Regions from separate parts of the Mesorhizobium sp. M0189 genome, predicted to be linked through region 1. Evidence: predicted binding sites of a transcription regulator. Region 1 holds the regulator's gene; each other region holds the start of a gene.
What was found. Region 1 encodes LexA, which represses DNA repair genes until DNA is damaged. Its sites were predicted from a motif close to TGTTCNNNNTGTGTTCNG; they were not measured.

Region 1 (8,014 bases):
GGTCGGTAGTTCTCCGTAGAGCAAGAGATAGCAGACTTCGAGGAAGTCGCCGTGCTCGGCCAGCTGGTCGATCGGGTAGCCGCGGTGCAAGAGAATACCGGCATCGCCATCGATGAAGGTGATTTCCGATTCGCAGCTCGCCGTCGACGTAAAACCGGGATCGTAGGTAAATACGCCGGTGGTGCTGTAGAGCGAACCGATGTCGATGACATCAGGTCCTACCGAACCACTTCGTATCTTGAATTCATGGGTTTTGCCGTCGAGTTCCAGTTTTGCCGTCGACGCCTGGGTTTTGCCGCCAAATTCCATCTTTGTCGCAGGTTCGGTCATAGCAAACTCCTTTTTGTTTCCTCAGGCGGCAACGGCAAAACATTGAACCCAACACGTCAAAAGCATCGGAATACGCACATTTGCGCCCGCAATTGAATCTGCGCGCCAGATTAGGCCAAGACCCAATGTTGCACTGCGAAACACACCTTTCAATGCCAATCTTCTTGGGCCAGTTTCCTAATCGATTTGATCGGCAATCCGCGCCAGGCCTTCCTCGCGGCCAAGCACGGCCAGCACATCGAAGACGCCGGGCGAGGTGCTTTTGCCGGTGAGCGCGGCGCGCAGAGGTTGGGCCACGGCGCCGAGTTTGTGGCCGCCGGCCTGCGCATAGTCGCGGATCGCGGCTTCCGCCGAGGCGGCAGACCAGTCCGAAATCGTGGCCAGTGCCGCATGAGCGCCCCGCAGGATCGCGCGCGCCTCACCGCTGAGCAGCGCCGCCGCCTTCTCGTCGACCGGCATCGGCCGCTCGACGAACAGGAATGCAGCCCCTTCAACAAGTTCGACCAGCGTCTTGGCGCGCTCCTTCAGGCCTGGCAAAGCGGCAAGCAATTGCGCCTTGCGTCTGTCGTCGAGGCTAGCTGCGATCGCCGGACCGCCGTCGAGATAGGGCAGAGTGGCGATGAAGATGTCGAGCAGCGCCGCGTCGTTCATGCGGCGCATGTGCACGCCGTTCAGCGCCTCGAGCTTGGCGAAGTCGAAACGGGCGGCGCCCTTGTTGACGTCGCCAATGTCGAACCATGCGATCATGTTGGCGATCGACATGATCTCATCGTCGCCGTGGCTCCAGCCAAGCCTCGCCAGATAATTGAGCAGCGCCTCCGGCAGGTAGCCCATGGCGCGATAGGCCTCGACGCCGAGCGCACCGTGCCGTTTCGACAGCTTGGCGCCGTCGGCACCGTGGATCAGCGGGATATGCGACATCGACGGCACCTCCCACCCCATGGCATGGTAGATCACCGTCTGGCGGGCGGCGTTGGTCAAATGGTCGTCGCCGCGGATGATGTGGGTGACGCCCATGTCGTGATCGTCGACGACGACGGCATGCATGTAGGTCGGGTTGCCGTCCGAGCGCAGAATAATGAAATCGTCGAGATCCTTGTTGGGAAAGCGCACGTCGCCCTGGACGCGGTCATGCACAACCGTCTCGCCGTCTGTCGGCGCCTTGATGCGGATCGCCCCCTTGGCGCCGGCCGGCGCCTCGGAGGGGTCGCGGTCGCGCCAGCGGCCGTCATAGCGGGGAGGCAGCCCCTTGGCTCGTGCGCTCTCGCGCATTGCCTCCAACTCGGCAGGCGTCGCGTAACAATAATAGGCCTTGCCCATGCGAACGAGTTCCTCGGCCACCTCGCGATGGCGCGGCGCACGCTCGAACTGCGACACCGGCTCACCGTCCCATGTCAGGCCAAGCCAGGAAAGCCCGTCGAGGATGGCCGCGGTTGCCGCATCGGTGGAACGCTCGCGGTCGGTGTCCTCGATGCGCAGCAGCATCGTGCCGGCTGTGTGCTTGGCATACAGCCAGTTGAACAGCGCCGTGCGCGCCCCGCCAATATGCAGATAGCCGGTGGGCGAGGGGGCAAAACGGGTGACGACCTTGTCGGGCATGGAACTCTCAGGCAGGCGAAGGAAGTGGGTTTGCGGACTTTCGCGCGTTGCGCGTTCATGTAGCATAGGAGGTCGAGGGCGCAAGGGGCAGACCCGATGGCTGTGCGAGGCCGTGGTGCGGGCGAGGGCGAGGACGTTGGCAGCGGCGTCAGCGAACGCTTGCTGTTTGCCGCGCCCGTGCCTGTCCTGCCGGCACCGGCATTGCTGCCGGTTCCACGCTTTGATGCCCCGTCGCTGCCGGCGAGCGACCCAGCAACGGTTCTCGTGCCCGCGGCCGAGCCCATCGTGCGCCTACGCCGGCGTTTCCGCCTCCCGTCACCGTCCCGTATCCGCAACGGCGTAACCTCGGCGGTCGGCCTGGAGCTCGACCGTGGGGTCGCCTTCCTGCTGGTGCCGGTGTTCCTCGCATGCGGGGTGATCGTATATTTTGCGCTGGCGGTGGAGCCGGCCTTTCCACAGCCGATCGCAATCGTCGCCTTGGCAGCCCTCTGTGCCGTCGCCTCGCGGTCGTGGCCCAGAACCCGCCTGTGCTTCATGGCGGCGTTGCTCTGCGCGCTTGGCGTGCTTGCCGCCAAGGTCGAGACCTGGCGTGTCGGAACGCATATGCTCGGTTCCGAAATCTCGACGCGCCTCACGGGTCGCGTCGTATCGTTCGAGCCCATGGCGAGCGGCCGCATCAGGCTGACGATCGATGTGATCTCAACCGCCAGGCCGACACTGCGCTACATGCCGGAACGGGTCCGCGTTTCGGCGATGAAAATACCGGCTGAGCTGACCGCCGGTTCCGAGATCGCCGGCTATGTGCGGCTGCTGCCGCCGACCGGGCCGGTGCGGCCCGACAGCTATGATTTCTCCTTCGACAGCTATTTTGCCGGTATCGGCGGCAGCGGCTTTTTTCTCGGCAATCCGAAAGTCGTGTCGTCGGGCAGCATGCCGTTTGCCGCGCGGCTTTCTTCCGCGATCGAAGACGCGCGCGAATCCATCGCCGACCATATCCGCAGCCGCATCGGCGGCGCCGAGGGCGAGATTGCTGCTGCGCTGATCGTCGGCGTGCGCGCCGGCATTCCCGAGGAGATCAACGAAGCGATGCGGCGTACCGGCATCTACCACATCATCTCCATCTCGGGGCTGCATATGGCGTTGGTCGCCGGCACCATTATGGCGCTGCTGCGCGGCGCCTTTGCGCTGTTTCCCGATTTCTCATCGCGACGGCCGGTCAAGAAATACGCGGCGGCCGCCGCGCTTTTTTCGATTGCGGCCTACCTCGTCTTTTCCGGCATTGTGGTGGCGGCCGAACGCAGCTTCATCATGTTGGCGGTGATGCTTATCGCCGTGCTGTTCGACCGGGCCGCGCTCACCATGCGCAACCTGGCGATCTCGGCCATCGCGGTCATTCTGGTGTCGCCGCACGAGGTGGTCGGTCCGAGCTTCCAGATGTCCTTCGCCGCGACGGCGGCCCTTGTCGGCGCCTATGCAGGCTGGTCCGATTACCGCGCCGGCGGGGCCACCACGCCGCCGCCCCGGCGGTCGCCGCTACGCTTTGCCACTAGAAAGGTACTGATGGGCATGGGCGGCCTGGCGATGACCTCGATCATTGCAGGGAGCGCCACGGCGCTTTTCGCCATATGGCATTTCCAGCGCGTGGCGCCGCTCAGCCTGTTCGCCAATCTGGCCATCATGCCTATCGTCTCACTGGTCGTCATGCCCTTCGCCGTCCTCAGTGCGCTGGCGATGCCGTTCGGCGCGGATGGGCCTTTCCTCTACGTGATGGGCAAGGGGCTGACGGCGATGATCGCCCTGTCCGGGTGGATCTCCGAGCGCTCGCCGATCGATGCGGTCGGGCTGATTTCGCTGAGATCTGTCCTTTTGGTGACGATCGCCCTCGTCATTGCCAGCATGGCGACGACCTGGTTGCGGCTCGTGGCCCTTCCTTTTGCGCTCGCCGGCTTGCTAACGACAACGCAGACGCGCGTACCCGATGTATTGATCTCGGAGGACGCACGGCTCGTCGCGCTGCCGATCGGCAGCGGTGAACTCGCGGTCAACCGGGCACGCCCGAATGAGTTCACCATCGACAACTGGAAACGCGCGCTCACATCAGAGGCTATCGTCGCGCCGGAAACACCTGGAAAGAACGATCCGCAATTCGACATTGCCGATCCGGCCGACTTACCGCCGGGCATGCCGTTCATTTGCACGGACGGTCTCTGCCTTGCCAGGCATCCATCCGGCGCGATCATCGCGCTAGCCAATGACCGCGATACTGCACGGCCAGCCTGCGCCTTTGCCAGCTTGATCGTCATCGACGACGCCACCGCCCATAATCCCTGCTACTACGACCGGCTGGTCCTCGTCGTCACCAAACGGCAACTGGCGCGCGCGGGAAGTGCGGCCGTCTATTTCGATCCACAAGCGGCAACACGCGCCGAAATCCGCTTCGCCGTCGAAAAATCATACCGGCCCTGGCACGTGCAGCGGAAATTTTCACGCGCGGCGCGGGGCATGCCGCCATACCGCAGAGCCGACAAGCCAAAAGCCGGCGCCAAGGGCGCAGCTCAGTAGCGGCGGATCAGCCCAACGAGCTTGCCCTGCACCTTGACCCTGTCTGGTCCGAAGATGCGCGTCTCGTAGGCCGGATTGGCGGCTTCCAGGGCGATCGAGGCGCCCTTGCGGCGGAACCGCTTCAGCGTCGCTTCTTCCTCGTCGACCAGTGCCACCACGATCTCACCGGGGCTCGCCGTATCGGCATTGCGGATGATCACCGTGTCGCCGTCGAAAATGCCAGCCTCGATCATCGAATCGCCTTTGACCTCGAGCGCATAATGCTCGCCGCCCATGATCATGTCCGGCGGCACCGAGATCGAATGCGTCTGGTGCTGGATGGCATCGATCGGCACACCAGCGGCGATGCGGCCCATCACCGGGATAGACACGGCGGCGACGACATCGTCGTCATTGCCGGCTGCAGGGACGCGCGACGATGTCGGCTTGCCTTGCCGAGGACCTTGCCCAAGACTGCCCTGGATGACACTCGGCGAGAACTTGCGTGCCGCATTGAGGCCGGGGGCGATCGAATCGGGCAGGCGCAGCACCTCCAGCGCACGGGCCCTGTTGGGCAAACGGCGAATGAAGCCGCGCTCCTCCAGCGCCGTAATCAGCCGGTGGATTCCCGATTTGGAAGCCAGGTCGAGCGCTTCCTTCATCTCGTCGAAGGAGGGCGGGATACCGCTTTCCTTCAGCCTTTCGTGGATGAACATAAGCAGTTCGTGTTGTTTGCGTGTCAGCATAGCGACCCCCAACAGAATCAGAAAAACAAACCCAGAACAAACACTATCTGTTCCAGTTGTGTTCCGCAACTGTTTAAAGTTTAATGAATGTGTTAGGGCTCGGGTAACGATACCACTCGCCAAACCGGGACGCTGCATTTTCACCGCCGCGGGCCTCATCGCCTTGATTCTGCTTTCGTTTGCGGCCTCTGGGTTTCCAGAAGGCGGCACTGGTATCGGCCGTCAGCCGGCAAAGGGGCACGGAATTGAAGCCGTATCGACTGTGCGGTTTGGTCAATGCACCGTGAACGAAACGAACTCAAAACGCCAACCTTGGGTTGGCTTGGCTCCTGGTTTCCACCGCATGGTCAGGCAACTTGTCGCCGGTGGAGCCTTGCTGCGCGATACCAGGTAATGGAGAACCGCTCGTGACCGATGGATGCCGTCGATGCGTGTCCGGCGTTGCGGTGAATCTTGGGGAGCAGACAAATCATGACAGGAATTCCCGATCTCGTGGCCATAAGGGCGATGGATGCTGCAGATCCGCTGCGCGCGATGCGCGACCGCTTTGTGCTGCCGCAAGGAGTGATCTATCTCGACGGCAATTCGCTAGGGGCCGCTTCGCGTGCCGCTTTCGATGAATTGAGCAAGGCAGTGACCGAAGAATGGGCGCATGATCTCATCCGCGCCTGGAACACGGCCGGCTGGTTCAACATGCCGCTCGAACTTGGCGACCAGCTCGGGCGCCTGATCGGTGCCGCGGCCGGCCAGACGGTGGTCTGCGACACGACATCGGTCAACATCTACAAGCTGCTGCACGCCGCCATGGCCATGCGGCCGGAGCGGCAGGTCATCGTCGCCGAGGGCGACAGTTTTCCGACAGACCTCTACATGGCTGAGGGTGTGGTTTCGACGCGAAAAGATACGCTGCTGCGCCTCTCGGGGGTCGACGCGCCGAGCATCGAAGAGCTGATCGACGAACGCACCGCCGTGGTGCTGGTCAACCACGTCAACTACAAGTCGGGCGAACTGCGCGACATGCCGGCGCTGACGCGCAGGGCCCAGGAAGCCGGGGCGATGATCGTCTGGGATCTCTGCCACACCGCCGGTGCGATGCCAGTCGAGCTCGACACGGCAAACGCCGATTTTGCCGTTGGCTGCACCTACAAATATCTGAATGGCGGACCGGGCGCGCCTGCCTTCATCTATGCGGCTGAGCGGCATCTTGCCGACATCCAGCAGCCGCTCACCGGCTGGTGGGGCCATGCACGGCCCTTCGCCTTCGAGCCAGGCTATGCGGCCGGCACCGGCATCCGCCGGTTTCTGTGCGGCACCCAGCCGGTCCTGTCGATGCGCACGCTGAAGGGCGCGCTCGACATCTGGAACGATGTCGACATGACGGCGGTGCGCAAGAAGAGCATCGCGCTGGCTGATCTGTTCATCGAGCTCGTCGAGGCAAAGTGCGGCACTTACGGGCTAACGCTCGAAAGCACGCGCGACGGGGAAAAACGCGGCAGCCAGATTTCATTCATGCACGAGCATGGCTACCAGATCATGCGCGCGCTGATCGAACGTGGCGTGATCGGCGATTTTCGCGCGCCATCGACCATGCGCTTCGGCTTCACCCCGCTCTATGTCGGCTATGCCGATGTCTGGCAGGCCGTCGAAGTGCTTGAGGACATCCTGCGCACCGGTGCGTGGAAGGATGCGCGCTTCGCCATCAAGGCGGCTGTCACTTGAGATTGATGCGAGAGCTGGAATCGTGAGGCTGGCGACGACGCGCCGCGCGATGCTCACGCTCGTTGCAAGGCCATATTGCCAGGGGAGGGCGCAGGGTGTTCGAACGTCACATTGCCGATTGGGACAACGCCTATGCCAACGGCGCCAACATAGCCGGCAGCGATCGCTGGCCGGCGGCCTGGGTCGAGCCCGCGCGGGTTTTTCGCGACGTGCTTTCGACCGAGGGCCGGGCGCGGCTCGACATGGCCTATGGCCATGGCCCACGCAACCGGCTCGATCTTTTCCTGCCGGCCACCAAGCCCAAGGGGCTCGTGGTGTTCGTCCATGGCGGCTACTGGATGGCATTCGACAAGAGTTTCTGGTCGCATCTTGCCGCTGGCGCTGTTGATCGCGGCTATGCCGTGGCGATGCCGTCCTACACGCTCTGTCCGCAGATGCGCATTGGCGGCATCGTCAAGGAAGTCGGCGCGGCGATCGGCAAGGCGGCGGGGATGGTCGCAGGGCCGCTGATGCTGACCGGACACTCGGCCGGTGGCCATCTTGTTAGCCGGATGGTTACGACGACGACGCCGCTGGCGCCCGAAGTTGTCCGGCGCATTCGCCATGTCGTATCGATCTCGGGTGTGCACGATTTGCGCCCGATCATGCGCACCGGCATGAACGAGACGCTGGCGATCGATGAGGCCGAGGCGCAGGCCGAAAGCCCGGTGCTGCTGCGCCCGATGGACAAGGCCCGCCTGACCTGCTGGGCCGGCGGCGGCGAGCGCGCCGAATTCCTGCGCCAGAGCGCGTTGCTGGCCAACATCTGGATCGGCCTGGGTGCCGCGACCAGTTCGGTGGTCGAGCCTGACCGGCATCATTTCAACATCATCGACGGTTTGGCCGATCCAGACCATCCGCTGACCCGGACCTTGATCTCGGAGTGAGGCAGGTTCAGCGTAGCATCAGCACGTCGCAAGCGGCGCCCGCCGCCGCGGCGGGCGTGAACGGCGCACGGACGATCAGCCCGTTGGCATCGGCCAGCATTTTCAGCATCGAGGAATCCTGGATGCTGAACGGCGTCGCCACGAGCGTGCCGG
Region 2 (8,014 bases), on a different contig from region 1:
CTGAAGAAATGCGGGCGCAGGTTGATGGCATGATTGTTGTCCCAGAACTCGACCGTGAGGTCTTCGACGGCATGACGGTCATCCTGCGCGGCATTGTTGACCAGCACGGTCACGTCGCCATGCGCCTCGGCGGCTTTGGCAACTGATAACCGCAATGCCTCGATATCGCGTATATCGGTCTTGAGATAGAGCGGCCGCCGGCCGAGCTCCTTGTCTAACCGATCGGCCAGCGCCAGGCTCGGACGGTCGGCGATATCGATAAAGGCGACCTTTGCCCCCTGGCGGATAAATCCCTCGGTCAAGGCGGCTCCAATGCCGGAGCCGCCACCGGTGATCAGCACCGAAGCGCCTTCGAGGTCGGCAAAGTGTGCCGATGGCATCATGAATTCTCTCCCGGTCCAACGATCTCGGTCTGACCGGCGCGCATCCTATCCAGCCATGTCGGGCGGGCAAGGGCGAAAGAGTGGATAGTCGGGACTTATGTCCGACAAAAGGCCGCACGCGCCCCCGATCGATCAGCCGCCCAGCCGGACGTGGTACAATTCGACGGCGGCTCCGCTGGTCCCGGCAACCGGCTCAAGCCATTCCGGTACGCTGCCGCGCATCAACCCGGCGAGAAAACCTGCCGGCGCCTTGGCGGCGAGGAGCTTGCTTTCGGGGCTGCCGGGGCACAATGCGACGAGGCCGACGTGATGATCCGCCAGGATTGTCCTGGCATCGGCATCGGACCCAAGGAAGGCATCGAGCGCCAGCAGGTTGCCGGCGACGCTGCGATGATAAGGCCCGGCGAAGACGCGGTGTCCGGAATAGGCCAGGATCGGCGATCCGAGATTGGAAATTGCCAGCACCGTGGTGCCGGGCAGGCGGCCAAGCGCCGCAAAGGAGGCCATGCGCTGGCAAGCGACATCGGCGCCGTCGCCATTATCGGCGGCGGTATTGCTGTCCTCGAAGGCGACCGAGGTCGCCGCGGCAGCCCCAGTCCAGACGGCATTCACCGAAACCAGCCAGACGGCGGCCATGCGCAGCGCCACGCCGCGCGACGGGCTGGCCTCGGCCCGTTGACGCCATTTGGCAATCCAGGCAGCAAGCGGGATGACGGCGAAGGCGATCGAGAATGTCGAACCGCGCACCTGCCAGGCACTGACGATGAAGGCCACGACAAGCAGCGTGCCGACAAGGCTGTCCTGCCGCCGCCAGCCGCCACGGCCAAGGCGAAGCGCCATCAGCACGAGCGCGATGAGCGGCGTAGCATAGCGCGCCACCACCCCGGCCGGATCTTCAGCGAGAAGCTTGAACAGCGATTGCGCCTCGTCGATGTGATCAAGCCATAGCTCCTTGAGGCGCGGATCGAGGTTGGCATAGGGCGCTGCCAGGCATTGCGGGAACAAAAAGACGACGACTGCGGCCAATATCAGGGCAAGCAGGCCAAGCGAGGCGATGCGCCGTTGGCGCGTGCGGCCAGCGGGCTCGACCGACGCTATCGCCGCAAGGCCGGTTCCGGCAATCGCTGCGACGACGAACTGCACGGTCGAGAAGGCGTCGCATTGCGCCTGACCCCAGGCGGACGGTGCGATGGTGGCGACAAAGACGAGAGCGGACACGCCGGCAAAGCCGAGGCCGAAATCCCTGGCAATCGGCCTCTCGCCATCGGCGTCGAGGGCAAACAGCGTGGCGACAGAGGCGCCGATGGTGGCGACATAAGGCGCGGTTTCCATGCCGACGGCCAGCATCAATCCGGCGCACAGGCCGGAGAGTAGTGCCGCCGGCCTGCGCAACGGCGCTTCAAGCAGAAGGCTCAGGCTGGCCATGCTCAGCATCAGCTGGACATTGTGGTGATCGAGCGCGCCAGGCGAAAAAATGCCGAGGAAGTGCAGTGCGGCGGCGCCGACGACGACAGCGGGCAGCACGGCGCCGTCACCGGCAAAGCTGCGCGCGGTGCGAGCGGTGAAAAACACGGTCAGGCAAAAGAGCAGCGCCGGCCACAGCACTTGCGCAAAATTCTCGGCAAAGACCGTGCTCCCGGTCAGGGCCGACACGGCCGTGATGGCGGCGATCGGCGCATCGACCAGCCGCGACCAGTGCATGACGAAGCCGCCTTCCAGGCCCATCCTGTACTGGTGCAGATCGAACCAGCTTTGGCCGGCCAGCATGTCGCGAACTTCGACAAGGCGCAGCAGATTGTCGTTGTCGCCGCCGGCATTGGTCAGTTCCGGGAAACCGGCAAAGGCATTGACGGCAAGCGCCAGCAGCGTGGCAAGCAGCGCCAGCGCGATATCGGACCTCCAAATGGAGGCGCCATCGTCGGCTGTGCTCATATCAGGACCTTTGGAAGGAATACGGGGCGGTTTAAACCTAGCCTTAACAGCTTCAATAAATAGTAAAGCCGCCCCGAGCGAGGCCGGCGTTTGAGCGGTCAGGGACCTCACAGGGCATCCGGAGACGAAAATGCCACAAGAAGTGCGCCATGAGCCGAGCATCGCCGTGCTCCTGCCTTGCTACAATGAGGAGCTGACGATCGGCGAAGTGGTGCGGCGCTTTCGCGAGACGCTGCCTGCCGCCGCGATATATGTCTACGACAACAATTCGCGCGATCTGACGGCGCTCCGAGCCCGCGCCGCCGGCGCCATCGTGGTGCGCGAGCCGCGCCAGGGCAAAGGCAATGTCGTGCGCCGCATGTTCGCCGACATCGAGGCCGACATCTATCTGATGGCCGACGGCGACGGCACCTATGCGCCGGAGGACGCGCCGCAACTGATCAACGCGCTGCTGACCGAGCGCTCCGACATGGTGGTGGGCACCAGGCGCGGCGTCGCCGACGATGCCGGCAGGACTGGCCATGCCTTCGGCAACCGCATCTTCAACAGCCTCTACAAGCGGCTGTTCGGCTCGGACTTTACCGATATCTTCTCGGGGTACCGCGCCTTCACCAGGCGCTTCGTCAAGAGCTTTCCCGCCGTTTCCGGCGGTTTCGAGATCGAGACCGAAATGTCGGTGCACGCCTCGCAGCTCAAATTGCCGGTGAGCGAGATCGGGCTCGACTATGGCCGCCGGCCGGAAGGCTCCTCGTCGAAGCTGTCGACCTTTCGCGACGGCGCGAAGATCCTGTGGATGTTCGCCATGCTGATGAAGGAGACACAGCCGCTGCGTTTCTTCGGCGCTTTTTCGGTGTTCTTCCTGGCATCGAGCCTGTTCCTGATGGCGCCGGTGCTGATCGAGTTCGCCGAAACCGGGCTTGTGCCGCGCATGCCGACCTGGGTGCTGTCGGTCGGGCTGCTGCTGCTGTCGATGCTGGCGGCGGTGACCGGGGTAATCCTCGATTCGGTGTCGCGCGGCCGGGCCGAGCAGAAGCGCATCTTCTATCTGTCGATGCCTTCCGGTCGCGTCGAACGTGAACGTGCAAGCGCCCTCGCGACTTTGAAGGCCGGACCGGGCAAGACCCCGCGCGCGGCCTAGAGCCTGAATGGGACGCCTCGCCCGCTTCATTTTCGCCGGCGGCATCGGCTTCGTCGCCGACGCGGCGGCGCTTTGGCTGGTGCTGACGATAGCGCCGCTCGGACCATTCGCGGCTCGCATCATTTCGATCGGTTTTGCCCTGTCCGTCACCTGGTTGATCAACCGCCATCTGACGTTTTCGCCTTCCAGCCGCGGCATCGCGCAAGAGGGCGCACGCTATGGCGGCGTCGGCATTGCCACCAGCGTCGTCAATTATCTCGTCTATTGCGCCATCCTGTTCGCGCTGCCGACGGTGTCGCCGCTCATCGCCCTTGCGGTCGCCTCGCTGATTGCCATGGCGCTGTCCTTCCTCGGCTATTCCAAGCTGGTCTTCGATCGCTGACGGCACATCGCATTGGGATCTGCGCCAAACGAAGCGCAGCCTCATCATGACCTTGGCCGATTGGCAGAAGCCGCCGATTTCCTTATATCGCTGTCGTCGATGCATCGGCGCGAAAATCGGAATCGATTTTCGGACAGCACGATGCATGGATTCAAAAGTGTTGGAGCGTACTTTGTGCATCCAAGTGGATCGCTGCAAGTGCGCCGGAGAGCTGCCATGCCCCTGAAAGTCGCCGTCCAGATGGACCACATCTCCACCGTGTCGATTGCCGGCGACACGTCGTTTGCGCTGTCGCTGGAAGCGCAGCGGCGCGGCCACCAGCTGTTCCACTACACGCCCGACCGGCTGTCGCTGCGCGACGGCAAGGTGTTTGCCCGCATCGAGGCGATGCAGGTCCGCGACGAGAAGGGCAGCCATTATTCACTGGGCGAAGAAATCCGTACCGATCTTTCGGAGATGGACGTCATCCTTTTGCGGCAGGATCCGCCCTTCGACATGAACTACATCACCACCACGCATATCCTCGAGCGCATCCATCCGAAGACGCTGGTGGTCAACGACCCGGCCTGGGTGCGCAACAGCCCGGAAAAGATCTTCGTCACCGAATTTCCCGACCTGATGCCGGACACGCTGATCACCAAGGATCCGCTCGAAGTCGCCGCCTTCCGCAAGGAGTTTGGCGACATCATCGTCAAGCCGCTCTACGGCAATGGCGGCGCCGGCATCTTCCACCTGCACGAGGCCGACCGCAACCTCGCCTCGCTGCTCGAAATGTTCGGCCAGATGTTCCGCGAACCCTACATCGTGCAGCGCTACCTCAAGGAGGTGCGCGCCGGCGACAAACGCATCATCCTGATTGACGGCGAGCCGGTCGGCGCCATCAACCGCGTGCCGGCCGAGCACGATTCGCGCTCCAACATGCATGTCGGCGGCCGCGCCGAAAAGACCGAGCTGACAGAGCGCGAACGCGAGATCTGTGCCCGCATCGGCCCGTGGCTGAGGGAGCGCGGCTTCATCCTCGTCGGCATCGACGTCATCGGCGACTACATGACCGAGATCAACGTGACCTCACCGACCGGCATACGCGAAGTGAAGCGCTTCGGCGGCGCCGACATCGGCAGCCTGTTCTGGGATGCGGTGGAGGGCAAGCGTAACTAGTCTCGCTTCGGAGCGGCCGCGTTGCAACCCATTGGAGCCGCTGCGTTCAGCCGTTCCCCAAATGTTCTTGCCTTCGCCGGAAATCTGTGGTTGTCTCCGGTGACGCCGTTCGCGGCATGATCGCAAGGGCTTGGGGCAAGCCTGCAGCCGGGGTGAAGACATGGTGGCGCGGGTTCGCACGGTTGCTTTCCAGGGCATCGAGGCCGTGCCGGTCGACGTGCAGGTGATGATCGCGCCGGGCAAGGTCAACATGCACATCGTCGGCCTGGCCGACAAGGCTGTAGCCGAAAGCGGCGAGCGGGTGCAGGCGGCGCTGCATGCATCCGGCCTGTCGATGCCGTCGAAGAAGGTCACCGTCAATCTGGCGCCTGCCGACCTGCCCAAGGAGGGCAGCCATTACGATCTGCCGATCGCGCTCGGTTTGATGGCGGCACTCGGCGCCATTCCGGGCGACATGCTGGCCGGCTATGTCGTGCTTGGCGAATTATCGCTCGACGGCACCATTGCCGCGGTGGCCGGCGCGCTGCCGGCGGCGATCGGCGCCAATGCCGAAGGCAAGGGCCTGATCTGCCCGTTTGCCTGCGGGCCGGAAGCGGCGTGGGCCGGCAAGGATTTCGACATATTGGCGCCGCGCAGCCTGATCGCCATCGCCAATCATTTTCGCGGCACGCAGGTTCTGTCGCGGCCGGAAGCCGGCATCCACGCCTCGGCGCGCGACTTGCCCGACCTTGCCGACATCAAGGGCCAGGAGACCGCCAAGCGGGCGCTGGAAGTGGCGGCGGCCGGCGGCCACAATCTGCTGATGGTCGGGCCGCCGGGGTCGGGAAAATCGATGCTGGCCCAGCGGCTGCCGTCGATCCTGCCGCCGCTTGCGCCGAAGGAATTGCTCGAAGTCTCGATGATCGCGTCGGTGGCCGGCGAACTCGGCGAAGGAAAGCTCACCGACCGGCGGCCGTTCCGCGCGCCGCATCATTCGGCCTCGATGGCGGCGATGGTCGGCGGCGGCTTGCGCGTGCGGCCGGGCGAGGCCTCGCTTGCCCATCACGGCGTGCTGTTCCTCGACGAGTTTCCCGAATTCTCGCCGCAGGCGCTCGATGCGCTGCGCCAGCCGCTGGAGACCGGCGACTGCATGATCGCGCGCGCCAACCATCGCGTCACCTATCCGGCGCGCATCCAGCTGGTCGCGGCGATGAACCCGTGCCGCTGCGGCATGGCCGGCGAGCCAGGCTATCGCTGCCTGCGCGGCGACCGCTGCCGCACCGACTACCAGGCGCGCATTTCCGGCCCGCTGCTCGATCGCATCGATCTCAGGATCGAGGTACCGGCGGTTTCGGCCAGCGATCTGATCCGGCCGGACCGGGCGGAGAAGAGTGCAGCCGTGGCACTGCGCGTCGCTCGTGCCCGTATGATCCAGCGTGAGCGTTTCGAGCGGCTCGGCGCGACCTCCGCCACCACCAACGCGCATTGCTCACCGTCGGTTATCGAGGAGATCGCCATGCCCGATGCCGCCGGCCTGTCGCTACTGAGGGACGCCAGCGAAAAGCTCGGCTTTTCGGCAAGAGCCTACCACCGCGTCTTGAAGGTGGCGCGGACGCTGGCCGATCTCGAGGCCAGCGAAACGGTCGGCCGCATCCATCTGGCCGAGGCGATTTCCTACCGCATGAGCTCGGAGCGGATGGCACAGGCGGCGTAGTGCTTCTGCTGCTCGCTGGAAGTACGGTTGCGGGTTCGCGCCCGATGATCGCATATGTTACGGTCATGCACCTAACCGGGGCTGAGGCGGGGATGATTTCTGTTTCGCCGGCACGCAGTGCCGAAGACTTCGAGACCATGGCCGGGCTTTGCCGCAAGCTTGCACAATGGGATGTCGACGCCGTGCAGCCTTACGGCGTCTCGGAGGAGGACGTGAGGACCATCTTCCACCCCGAAAGGAGCGGCAGTTCGCTGGCAGCGAAGTTCGGCGCGCCAGATGCCATGGCGTTTATCGCGCGATCGGAGAACCTACCGGCGGGCTGCCTCGCCTTGACCAGTTCGACGACCATACGGCGGAGATTCACAAGTTTTTTGTCGACGCGTCGTTTCGCGGAAAAGGAATCGGCCGGGCGCTGATGGGGGCCGCGCTGGCGGAGATCCGGAAAGGCCGAATCCGGACGGTATTGATCCACACGACGTTCTACATGAAAAACGCCATTGCCGTGTATGAGTCGTTCGGCTTCAGGCCCTGCCCGCCCTTCCGTGAAACCCCGGAGCCGGTCAGACATACCGATATTTTCATGTCGTGCTCGATCTCGCCCGCGTGAGGTTAGAGGCAGTCCGCGGTGTGGAGGACGCGGCGTCCCTCGACTTGCCCTATTTTTGGAAATCGAACCTGGGCCCCGATGATCCTCTTCCTGAGGCGCATCGTCAGAATGGGCGTTGGCGCACTTCATGCAGGACCCCTCCCGGCCCTTCGGGTCACCCTGCCCTCAAGGGGAGGGGGACGCCGGCTCCCGCGCCTTCGCTTCAGGCGCCTTGCTTCGCCTTCAGTTCCAGCCGCCGCGCGTGCAGCACCGGCTCGGTGTAGCCGTTGGGCTGGACGCGGCCTTTGAAGACGAGGTCGCAGGCGGCGAGGAACGCGATTGAATTGTTGAAGTCCGGTGCCATCGGCCGGTAGAGTGGATCGCCTTCGTTCTGGCGGTCGACGATCGCCGCCATGCGTTTCATCGTTTCCATGACCTGATCGGGCGTGCAGACGCCGTGATGCAGCCAATTGGCGATGTGCTGCGAGGAGATGCGCAGCGTGGCGCGGTCCTCCATCAGGCCGACGTCGTTTATGTCAGGCACTTTCGAGCAGCCAACGCCCTGGTCGATCCAGCGCACGACATAGCCCAGAATGCCTTGCGCGTTGTTGTCTAGCTCCTTCTGGATGTCTTCAGGCGACCAGTTCGGCCGCCTTGCTACCGGCACCGACAAGATGTCGTCGAGCCTGGCCTTGGGCCGGCTTTTCAGCGCCTTCTGCACGGCCTGGACATCGACCTTGTG
Region 3 (8,014 bases), 200 kb from region 1:
CAGCGTGTGCTTGAACACATGGCCGACAACGAACTCCTCAAGGTAAAGGCCGGCCATGGTCTGTCTCCTCCACTGCTTAAGGGTTGATAGGCGTTGCATACCGGGCTCGCAAGCCAGTTAACGAACATGGTGAACCGTTCGTAAACCATTTGTGCCTACGGTCTCGACAGGCGCCAGAAGCGTTCTGGCAAAGGGCGTAAGCAGGCGACATGGTCGTTTCGCATTTCCTGAAATGGATCCACACGGCAAAGGTGTCGGAGCGTGCTGCGGCGGCAAGCGCGCTGGCTCGCGCCTATGTCGACTCGGACCTGCCTTTCGAGGACCGCTGCGCTGCCGAGGCGGCGCTGACGTTGCTGCTCGATGACGCATCGTCGAAGGTGCGGCTGGCGATCGCCGACGCGCTTTCCATGAGCCATCATGCGCCGCCGCAGATCGTCAGCGCGCTGGCTTCGGACCAGCCCGAGGTGGCCGCTTTGGTACTGGCGCGCTCGCCGCTGCTTACCGATTCCGACCTGATTGATCGGGTTGCCGGCGGCCAGAAAGCGACGCAGAAGGTGATCGCCGACCGGCCGCGCGTCTCGATGTCGGTTGCGGCAGCGATCGCCGAGGTCGGTGAGCCGGAAGCCTGCACCACGCTGCTCGCCAATAGCGGCGCCGACATCGCATCCGTCAGCTTTCGCCGCATGGCCGAGCGTCACGGCCATCTGCCTCTGGTGCGCGAGGCGCTGATCGCCGACATCCGGCTGCCCGCCGACTGCCGGCATATGCTGCTGGTCAAGCTAGGGGAGATGCTCAAGGGGTCGCCATTGGTGCTGGCGCTGATGGGCGCCGCCAGGGCCGAGCGCATCACGCGCGATGCTTGCGTCAAGGCTTCGGTGACACTGATCGAAGGCACGCGGGCGGAGGAACATACCGCACTTGTCGAACATCTGCGCCTGCGCGGCGACCTGACCGCAAGCTTCGTCATCCGCACCATCGCGCACGGCAAGGTCGACTTCTTTGGTTCGGCGCTGGTCGCGCTCAGCCAGCAGCCCGAGCAACGGGTGAGGGCACTGCTGGCCGGCGGGCATGACATAGCGTTGCAGGCACTGTTCCGCAGCGCCGGGCTTGCCGCCGCCACCCACGCCATCATCCTGCGCGCGCTGAAGGTCTGGCGTGAGGTCGCCAATGGCAAACGCCTCGCCGGCGTCCAGGAAGTCAGCTGGCTGATGCTGAAGGAATTGGGCGGACAGTCCGCCGAAGGCGATCTCGCCAGGCTGGTCAAATCGATCCATCTCGATGCGCTGCGCGCGAACGCACGCGGGCACGCGCTGGCGATCGCGGCTGCTTAAAGCAATTCCAGGAAAAGCGTGAAACGGTTTTCCGACTTGCGTCAAAATAAAAAACTGAGCGGTTCGGCGTTTCCGTGAAACGCTGAACCGTTCCAGGCCTCATCCTTCGCGAAAAATCCGGAAAAGTCTTGCGCACAGTGACAGCCGCCGTCCGCGGCTCGCCTAGCAGAAGACGCTCAGATATCCAGCACTTCCGTCGCGGCGAATTCCGCGCGTTCCTGGATGAAGCGGAAGCGGGCCTCGGGCTTGGTGCCCATCAATGCGTCGACCGCATCCTTGGTCGCCGCCTCGGCGTCGATGACGTCCACCCTGAGCAGCGTGCGCTTTCTCGGGTCCATGGTGGTTTCTTTGAGCTGGGCAGCCATCATTTCGCCCAGCCCCTTGAAGCGGCCGATTTCGACTTTGCCGCGCCCGGTGAATTCGGTGCGCAGAAGTTCGTCTTTGTGCGCATCGTCGCGGGCATAGGCGACCTTGCCGCCTTGCCGGATCGAGTAGAGCGGCGGCACCGCCAGATAGAGATGGCCGCCGCGGACCAGGCTCGGCATCTCCTGGTAGAAGAAGGTGATCAGCAGCGAAGCGATATGGGCGCCATCGACGTCGGCGTCGGTCATGATGATGACCCGGTCGTAACGCAGGTCCTCGTCGCGGTATCTCGAGCGCGTACCGCAGCCCAAGGCCTGGATCAGGTCGGATATCTGCTGGTTGCCGGCCAGCTTGTCGTTACCGGCGCTGGCGACGTTGAGGATCTTGCCGCGGAGCGGCAGCACCGCCTGGCTGGCGCGGTCGCGCGCCTGCTTTGCCGAACCGCCAGCCGAATCGCCCTCGACGATGAACAGCTCGGCGCCGGCCGCTGCATTCTGCGTGCAATCGGCGAGCTTGCCGGGCAGGCGCAGCTTGCGCACGGCGCTCTTGCGCGACACTTCCTTTTCCTGGCGGCGGCGCACCCGCTCGTCGGCACGCGCGATCACCCATTCGAGCAGTTTCGAAGCTTCCTGCGGATTGTCGGCCAGCCAATGGTCGAACGGGTCGCGGATGGCGCTTTCGACGATGCGGATCGCCTCGATCGTCGCCAGCCTGTCCTTGGTCTGGCCGACGAATTCCGGTTCGCGGATGAACACCGACAGCATGCCCGCCGCCGAGATCATCACATCCTCGGATGTGACGATCGAAGCGCGCTTGTTGCCGACCAGGTCGGCATAGGCGCGCAAGCCGCGCGTCAGAACGTTGCGGAAGCCGGCCTCATGCGTGCCGCCTTCCGCGGTCGGAATGGTGTTGCAATAGGAATTTATAAAGCCGTCGCCGCCGAACCAGGTCACCGCCCATTCGAGCGAACCGTGGCCGCCCTGCTTCTCGCTCTTGCCGGCGAACATTTCACGGGTCACCTGGAATTCGTCGCCGAGCGAGGCTTTCAGATAGTCCTTGAGGCCGCCCGGAAAATGGAATTCTGCCTTGGCCGGCGTCGTGTCCTTTTCCTTGATCAGCGAGGGATCGCAGGTCCAGCGGATTTCGACACCGCCGAACAGATAGGCTTTTGACCGCGCCATGCGGTAGAGCCGCGCCGGCTCGAACGCAGCACCCTTGCCGAAAATCTGCTCGTCTGGATGGAAGCGGATCTTCGTGCCGCGCCGGTTGTGCACCTCGCCGAGCTGCTCCAGGCCGGTCACCGGAACGCCTCGCGAGAAGCGCTGGCGATAGAGCTTGCGCCCAATCGCAACCTCGACCTCGAGATGGTCGGACAGCGCGTTGACCACGGAAACGCCGACACCGTGCAGGCCTCCCGAGGTCTCGTAGACCTTGCTGTCGAACTTGCCGCCTGAATGCAGCGTGGTCATGATGAGTTCGAGCGCCGGCTTCTTGAATTTCGGGTGCGGATCGACCGGAATGCCGCGGCCGTTGTCGGTTACAGACAGGTATCCGTCGGCGGAAAGCTCGACATCGATGAAGGTAGCATGGCCGGCGACCGCCTCGTCCATCGAATTGTCGATGACCTCGGCGAACAGATGGTGCATCGCCTTGTCGTCGGTGCCGCCAATGTACATGCCCGGGCGGCGGCGCACCGGCTCCAGCCCCTCCAGCACCTCGATATCGGCGGCACTATAGCTCTCGCTGGCATCGCGGGGCGCCGGCCGCTTCGCCGCCTGCACCAGCGGGTCGGCCGGGCGCGCGGCGCGAGCCGGTTGCGGCTGCTTGCCCAAATTGCCGAAAAGATCGTTATTGTCGTCCATGCCGGTCCTGGATTCCGATGCTGCGAATCACCACCCGATACTGCCACGCTTTTTGCGGGCAGGCGACGGAGGTTCCTGTTACGTTCGAGGATAGAGCCTCTTACTGCAAAACCATTCGACAACCAAGCGGCGGAAATGGGGTCGAAGCTTGGAGCATCGACGCTTTGTAAACCTTGTCCGAAGGTTACGCCGCAAGATTGGCTGAAAAACGATATCCGCGGACTGTCGCTGACCTAGAATGCAGCGAAACCCTCAAGAGGCTGTCGCTTAAGCATGTTGGATTACAGTTCGCTCCTGCTCGCAGCGGCGCTGTCGGGCACGTGCCTCAGCATCACCATGTTTGCGATCTGGTTCACCGCGCCACAGGCACGCTTTGTGCTGACGGTGGCGTGCGGCATTCTCGTGCTCGTCGCCCATGTGGTCTTGTTTTGGCATTACACAAGAGATCCAAGCCCCTGGCTTTGCCAGATCGTGCTTGCTCTTCTCAGCCTCGGCTTCCTGATTATCTGCCTGTCGGCCATGCAATATCTCAGCATGCGCGACTATAGGCGCGCCATCTTGCCGACCTTGGCTGCGATGGCTGTTTGCGCGGGCGCGACGTATCTCGGGTTTGATGGTGTCGGCTTCATTGTCACCTACGCGACGGTAACGGCGCTACTCTCGCTTATCGGGGCGATGTTCTGGATTGAGGGTGGTCATGATCGCCGGATATTGCTGGTCGTATCGTTCCTGAGCGGCGTCTGTGCGCTGTCGTTCGGACTTTGCGGCGCGGTCCTGCTGGTCAAGGGCCAGTGGGTGCTCGGCGTAGCACCGGACAATTGGGCCGAGCGGGTGAATTCCGTCGTAGCCGTCGCCTGCATGACCGGGCTTGGCGCATTAACGCTCTCCCTGCACCATTTGCAGGCGCAGATCGAATTGAAGGCCGAGACGATGACCGATCCATTGACCGGGCTGATGAACCGGCGGGCGTTAACGGCACTCTACGGCGAGCGGGTCTTCGGTCCGTTTATGTCCGTCGCCATGTTCGACCTCGACCATTTCAAAAGGACGAACGACGTATTCGGTCATCCGGTCGGCGACCAGGTCCTGCGCCGCTTTGCCGCCGTCATCAGGAAATACGCCAGAACCGGCGTCGACGCCTTCCGGCTGGGCGGCGAGGAATTCGTGCTCGTCATGTCGCGGATGACGGAAGAAAAGGCCTATGACATTGCGAGCAAGATCAGCGTCGCCTTCGGTACGGAAGTCGTGGCCACCCAGCTTGGTCCGTTGCGAAGCACAGTCAGCGGCGGCATCGGCTTTGGTGGGACGAGCGGCACCGGTCTCGATGATGTGCTGGCCGAAGCCGACGCCGCGCTCTATGCGGCAAAGCGCGCCGGGCGAAATCGCGTCATCGCCCGGGACAGGGCGAGCAAGGCCGACGGGCCGGCCTTGCGTTCTGCCTGATTGAGGCTTCTATCTTCTTGTTAGACCATGATCTTGTCCGAAAACCGGATTCCACTCTTCGGGATCATGGTCTACTCCGCCGCACCCAGATATTCCGACAGCGGCGGGCAGGAGCAGACCAGGTTGCGGTCGCCAGCGACGTTGTCGATGCGTGACACCGGTGGCCAGTATTTTGCCGCCGTATCGGCATCGCCGGCGGGGTAGGCCGCTTCCAGGCGCGAATAGGGATGGGTCCACTGGCCGGCCAACGCCTCGGCGGCGGTATGTGGCGCATTGACCAGAGGATTGTCGGCCAAGGGCCATTCGCCCTTCGCCACCTTGGCTGCCTCGCCGGCTATGGCGATCATGGCTTCGCAGAAACGATCCAGCTCGCGCTTGGGCTCGGATTCGGTCGGCTCGACCATCAGCGTGCCGGCCACCGGGAACGACATGGTCGGCGCGTGGAAGCCATAGTCGATCAGCCGCTTGGCGATATCGTCGACGCTGATGCCGGCGCTGTCCTTGAGCACGCGGGTGTCGAGGATGCATTCATGCGCAACGCGTCCGTTGCGCCCCTTGTAAAGCAGGGGGAAATGCTCGCCAAGCCGCGTCGCCACGTAGTTGGCGGAGATGATCGCCGTCTCGGTCGCCTGCTTCAGGCCGGAAGCGCCCATCATGCGGATATACATCCAGGTGATCGGCAGGATCGAGGCGCTGCCGAACGGTGCCGCCGCCACGGCATGGGCCGAGCCTTCGGTGACGTGTCCGGGCAGATATGGCTTCAGATGCGCCTTGACGCCGATCGGGCCGACGCCGGGGCCGCCGCCGCCATGTGGAATGCAGAAGGTCTTGTGCAGGTTCATGTGGCAGACATCGGCACCGATATCGCCGGGACGGGCGAGGCCGACCAGAGCGTTGAGATTGGCGCCGTCGAAATAGACCTGGCCGCCATGGCTGTGGACGAGCGCACAGAGGTCGCGGGCGCCTTCCTCGAAAACACCATGCGTCGAAGGATAGGTGAACATCAGCGCCGCGAGGTCTTTTGCATGCTCGGCCGCCTTGGCCTGCAAGTCTTCCATGTCGATATTGCCGTCCTCGGTGCAGCGCACGACGACGACACTCATGCCGGCCATGGCCGCACTTGCCGGATTGGTGCCATGCGCCGAGGACGGGATCAGGCAGACGGTGCGATGGCCTTCGCCACGCGACAAATGATAGCCGCGAATGGCGAGCAGCCCTGCATATTCGCCCTGGCTGCCGGCATTGGGCTGCAGGGTCACCGCGTCGAAGCCGGTGATCTCCGCCAGCCAGCCTTCCAGCTCGTCGATCATGGCGCGATAGCCTACCGAATGGCTCGCCGGGGCAAAGGGATGCAGGTTGGCGACATCGGGCCAGCTTACCGGCATCATTTCGGCGGCGGCGTTGAGCTTCATGGTGCAGGAGCCGAGCGGGATCATGGCGCGGTCGAGCGCCAGGTCCTTGTCGGACAGCCGGCGCAAGAAGCGCATCATGTCGGTTTCCGAGTGGTTTTCGCGGAAGACGGGCTGGGTGAGGAACTCCTTGCCGCGCGGTTTTCCTGGCATGGAACTGCCGGCGGCAACGCCGGCCTTGGCGCCGAAAAGTGCTGCGATCGCCTCCAGATCGGCCTCGGTGGAGGTCTCGTCAAAGCTGATGCCGACATGGTCGGCGTCGATGACACGCAGCAGCCGGCCGGTCTTCTCGGCGGCGGCGGCAAGTGCGGCGGCTCTGCCCTTCAGTTCCACGGTCACCGTGTCGAAGCGGCTTCCGCCGAGCACCGAAACGCCTGCTGCCTTGAGGCCGGCAGCCAGGCGGTTGGCCAGCGTGTGGACGCGGCCGGCAATCGCCTGCAGCCCGGCAGGGCCATGCCAGATCGCATAGGCCGTCGCTATGTTGGCGAGCAGCGCCTGTGCGGTGCAGATGTTGGAGGTCGCCTTGTCGCGGCGGATATGCTGCTCGCGTGTCTGCAAGGCCAGGCGATATCCGGGACGGCCCTTGCTGTCCGTCGACTGGCCAACGAGCCGGCCGGGCATCAGCCGCGTCAGCCTGTCGGACACGGCGCAATAGGCGGCGTGCGGCCCGCCAAAGCCCATCGGCACGCCAAAACGCTGCATCGGGCCGACGGCGATGTCGGCGCCAAGCCTGGCTGGCGCGTCGGTCAGCGTCAGGCCCAACGGATCGGCAATGAAGACGACCAGCGCGCCGGCAGCGCGGGCCTTGTCGATCGCTGCCTTGTGATTGCCATAGACGCCGAATGTATCGGGCCAGGAGACCAGCAGGGCGGCGGTGTTGTCGTCGATCACCTCGCCGTCGACCTCGATGCCGAGCGGTTCGGCGCGGGTGCGAACGACGTCCAGCGTCTGCGGGTGCGGCGTGCCGGCCAGTGCCACCTTGGTGCGCTTGTCGCGATGATGGCGCAGCGCAATGCCGACCGCTTCGGCCACCGCCGTCGCCTCGTCGAGCAGCGAGGCCGACGCCACCGGCAAGCCGGTCAGCTCGGTGACCAGCGTCTGGAAGTTGAACAGCATTTCCAGCCGGCCCTGGCTGATCTCGGCTTGGTAAGGCGTGTAAGCCGTATACCAGGCCGGGTTCTCGAACAGGTTGCGCTGGATCACCGGCGGCACGTGGACGCCATGATAGCCGCTACCGATGAAGCTCTTCAGCACCGTGTTCTTTGCCATCGTCGCCGCGAGCTCGGTCAGCGCTTCCGCTTCGCTTGCAGCGGCGGGCAAGGCCAATGGACGGTCGAGCCGGATCGACTTCGGCACTGCCTGGCTGATCAGCGTCTCGACCGAGGGAACGCCGATCGTGGCCAGCATGGCTCTGACGTCTTGGAGGCCCGGGCCGATATGGCGAGCCGAGAAGGGGTAGGGTGCTGCGGTCATCTTGCTGGTCCTGCTATCAACCAATATGGGCTTTGTAAGCGGCTTCATCGAGGAGGCCGTCGAGCTGGCTCTCATTGGCCAGCTTCATCTTCCACAGCCAGCCGTCGCCGGTTGCCGCCGAATTGACGAGCGA

Region 2: a site for LexA is predicted at 5,045-5,062, ahead of NKJ09_RS29985 (YifB family Mg chelatase-like AAA ATPase). Genes of this name have one in related genera too.
Region 3: a site for LexA is predicted at 3,627-3,644, ahead of parE (DNA topoisomerase IV subunit B). Genes of this name have one in related genera too.

The regions. Positions count from the first base shown of each region.
Region 1 covers NZ_JAMYSW010000001.1:452,380-460,393, forward strand. The annotation lists gene gltA (citrate synthase) at 1-330, opposite strand, end outside; gene gltX (glutamate--tRNA ligase) at 508-1,929, opposite strand; gene NKJ09_RS02185 (ComEC/Rec2 family competence protein) at 2,026-4,491, shown strand; gene lexA (transcriptional repressor LexA) at 4,485-5,216, opposite strand; gene kynU (kynureninase) at 5,688-6,935, shown strand; gene NKJ09_RS02200 (hormone-sensitive lipase) at 7,031-7,861, shown strand; gene NKJ09_RS02205 (molybdopterin molybdotransferase MoeA) at 7,869-8,014, opposite strand, start outside.
Region 2 covers NZ_JAMYSW010000028.1:29,000-37,013, forward strand. The annotation lists gene NKJ09_RS29960 (SDR family NAD(P)-dependent oxidoreductase) at 1-383, opposite strand, end outside; gene NKJ09_RS29965 (GtrA family protein) at 516-2,315, opposite strand; gene NKJ09_RS29970 (glycosyltransferase) at 2,446-3,453, shown strand; gene NKJ09_RS29975 (GtrA family protein) at 3,461-3,835, shown strand; gene gshB (glutathione synthase) at 4,052-4,993, shown strand; gene NKJ09_RS29985 (YifB family Mg chelatase-like AAA ATPase) at 5,154-6,686, shown strand; gene NKJ09_RS29990 (hypothetical protein) at 6,779-7,102, shown strand; gene NKJ09_RS29995 (GNAT family N-acetyltransferase) at 7,006-7,293, shown strand; gene NKJ09_RS30000 (malate synthase G) at 7,496-8,014, opposite strand, start outside.
Region 3 covers NZ_JAMYSW010000001.1:250,001-258,014, forward strand. The annotation lists gene NKJ09_RS01195 (MaoC family dehydratase) at 1-57, opposite strand, end outside; gene NKJ09_RS01200 (DUF2336 domain-containing protein) at 210-1,331, shown strand; gene parE (DNA topoisomerase IV subunit B) at 1,508-3,556, opposite strand; gene NKJ09_RS01210 (GGDEF domain-containing protein) at 3,830-4,999, shown strand; gene gcvP (aminomethyl-transferring glycine dehydrogenase) at 5,071-7,881, opposite strand; gene gcvH (glycine cleavage system protein GcvH) at 7,898-8,014, opposite strand, start outside.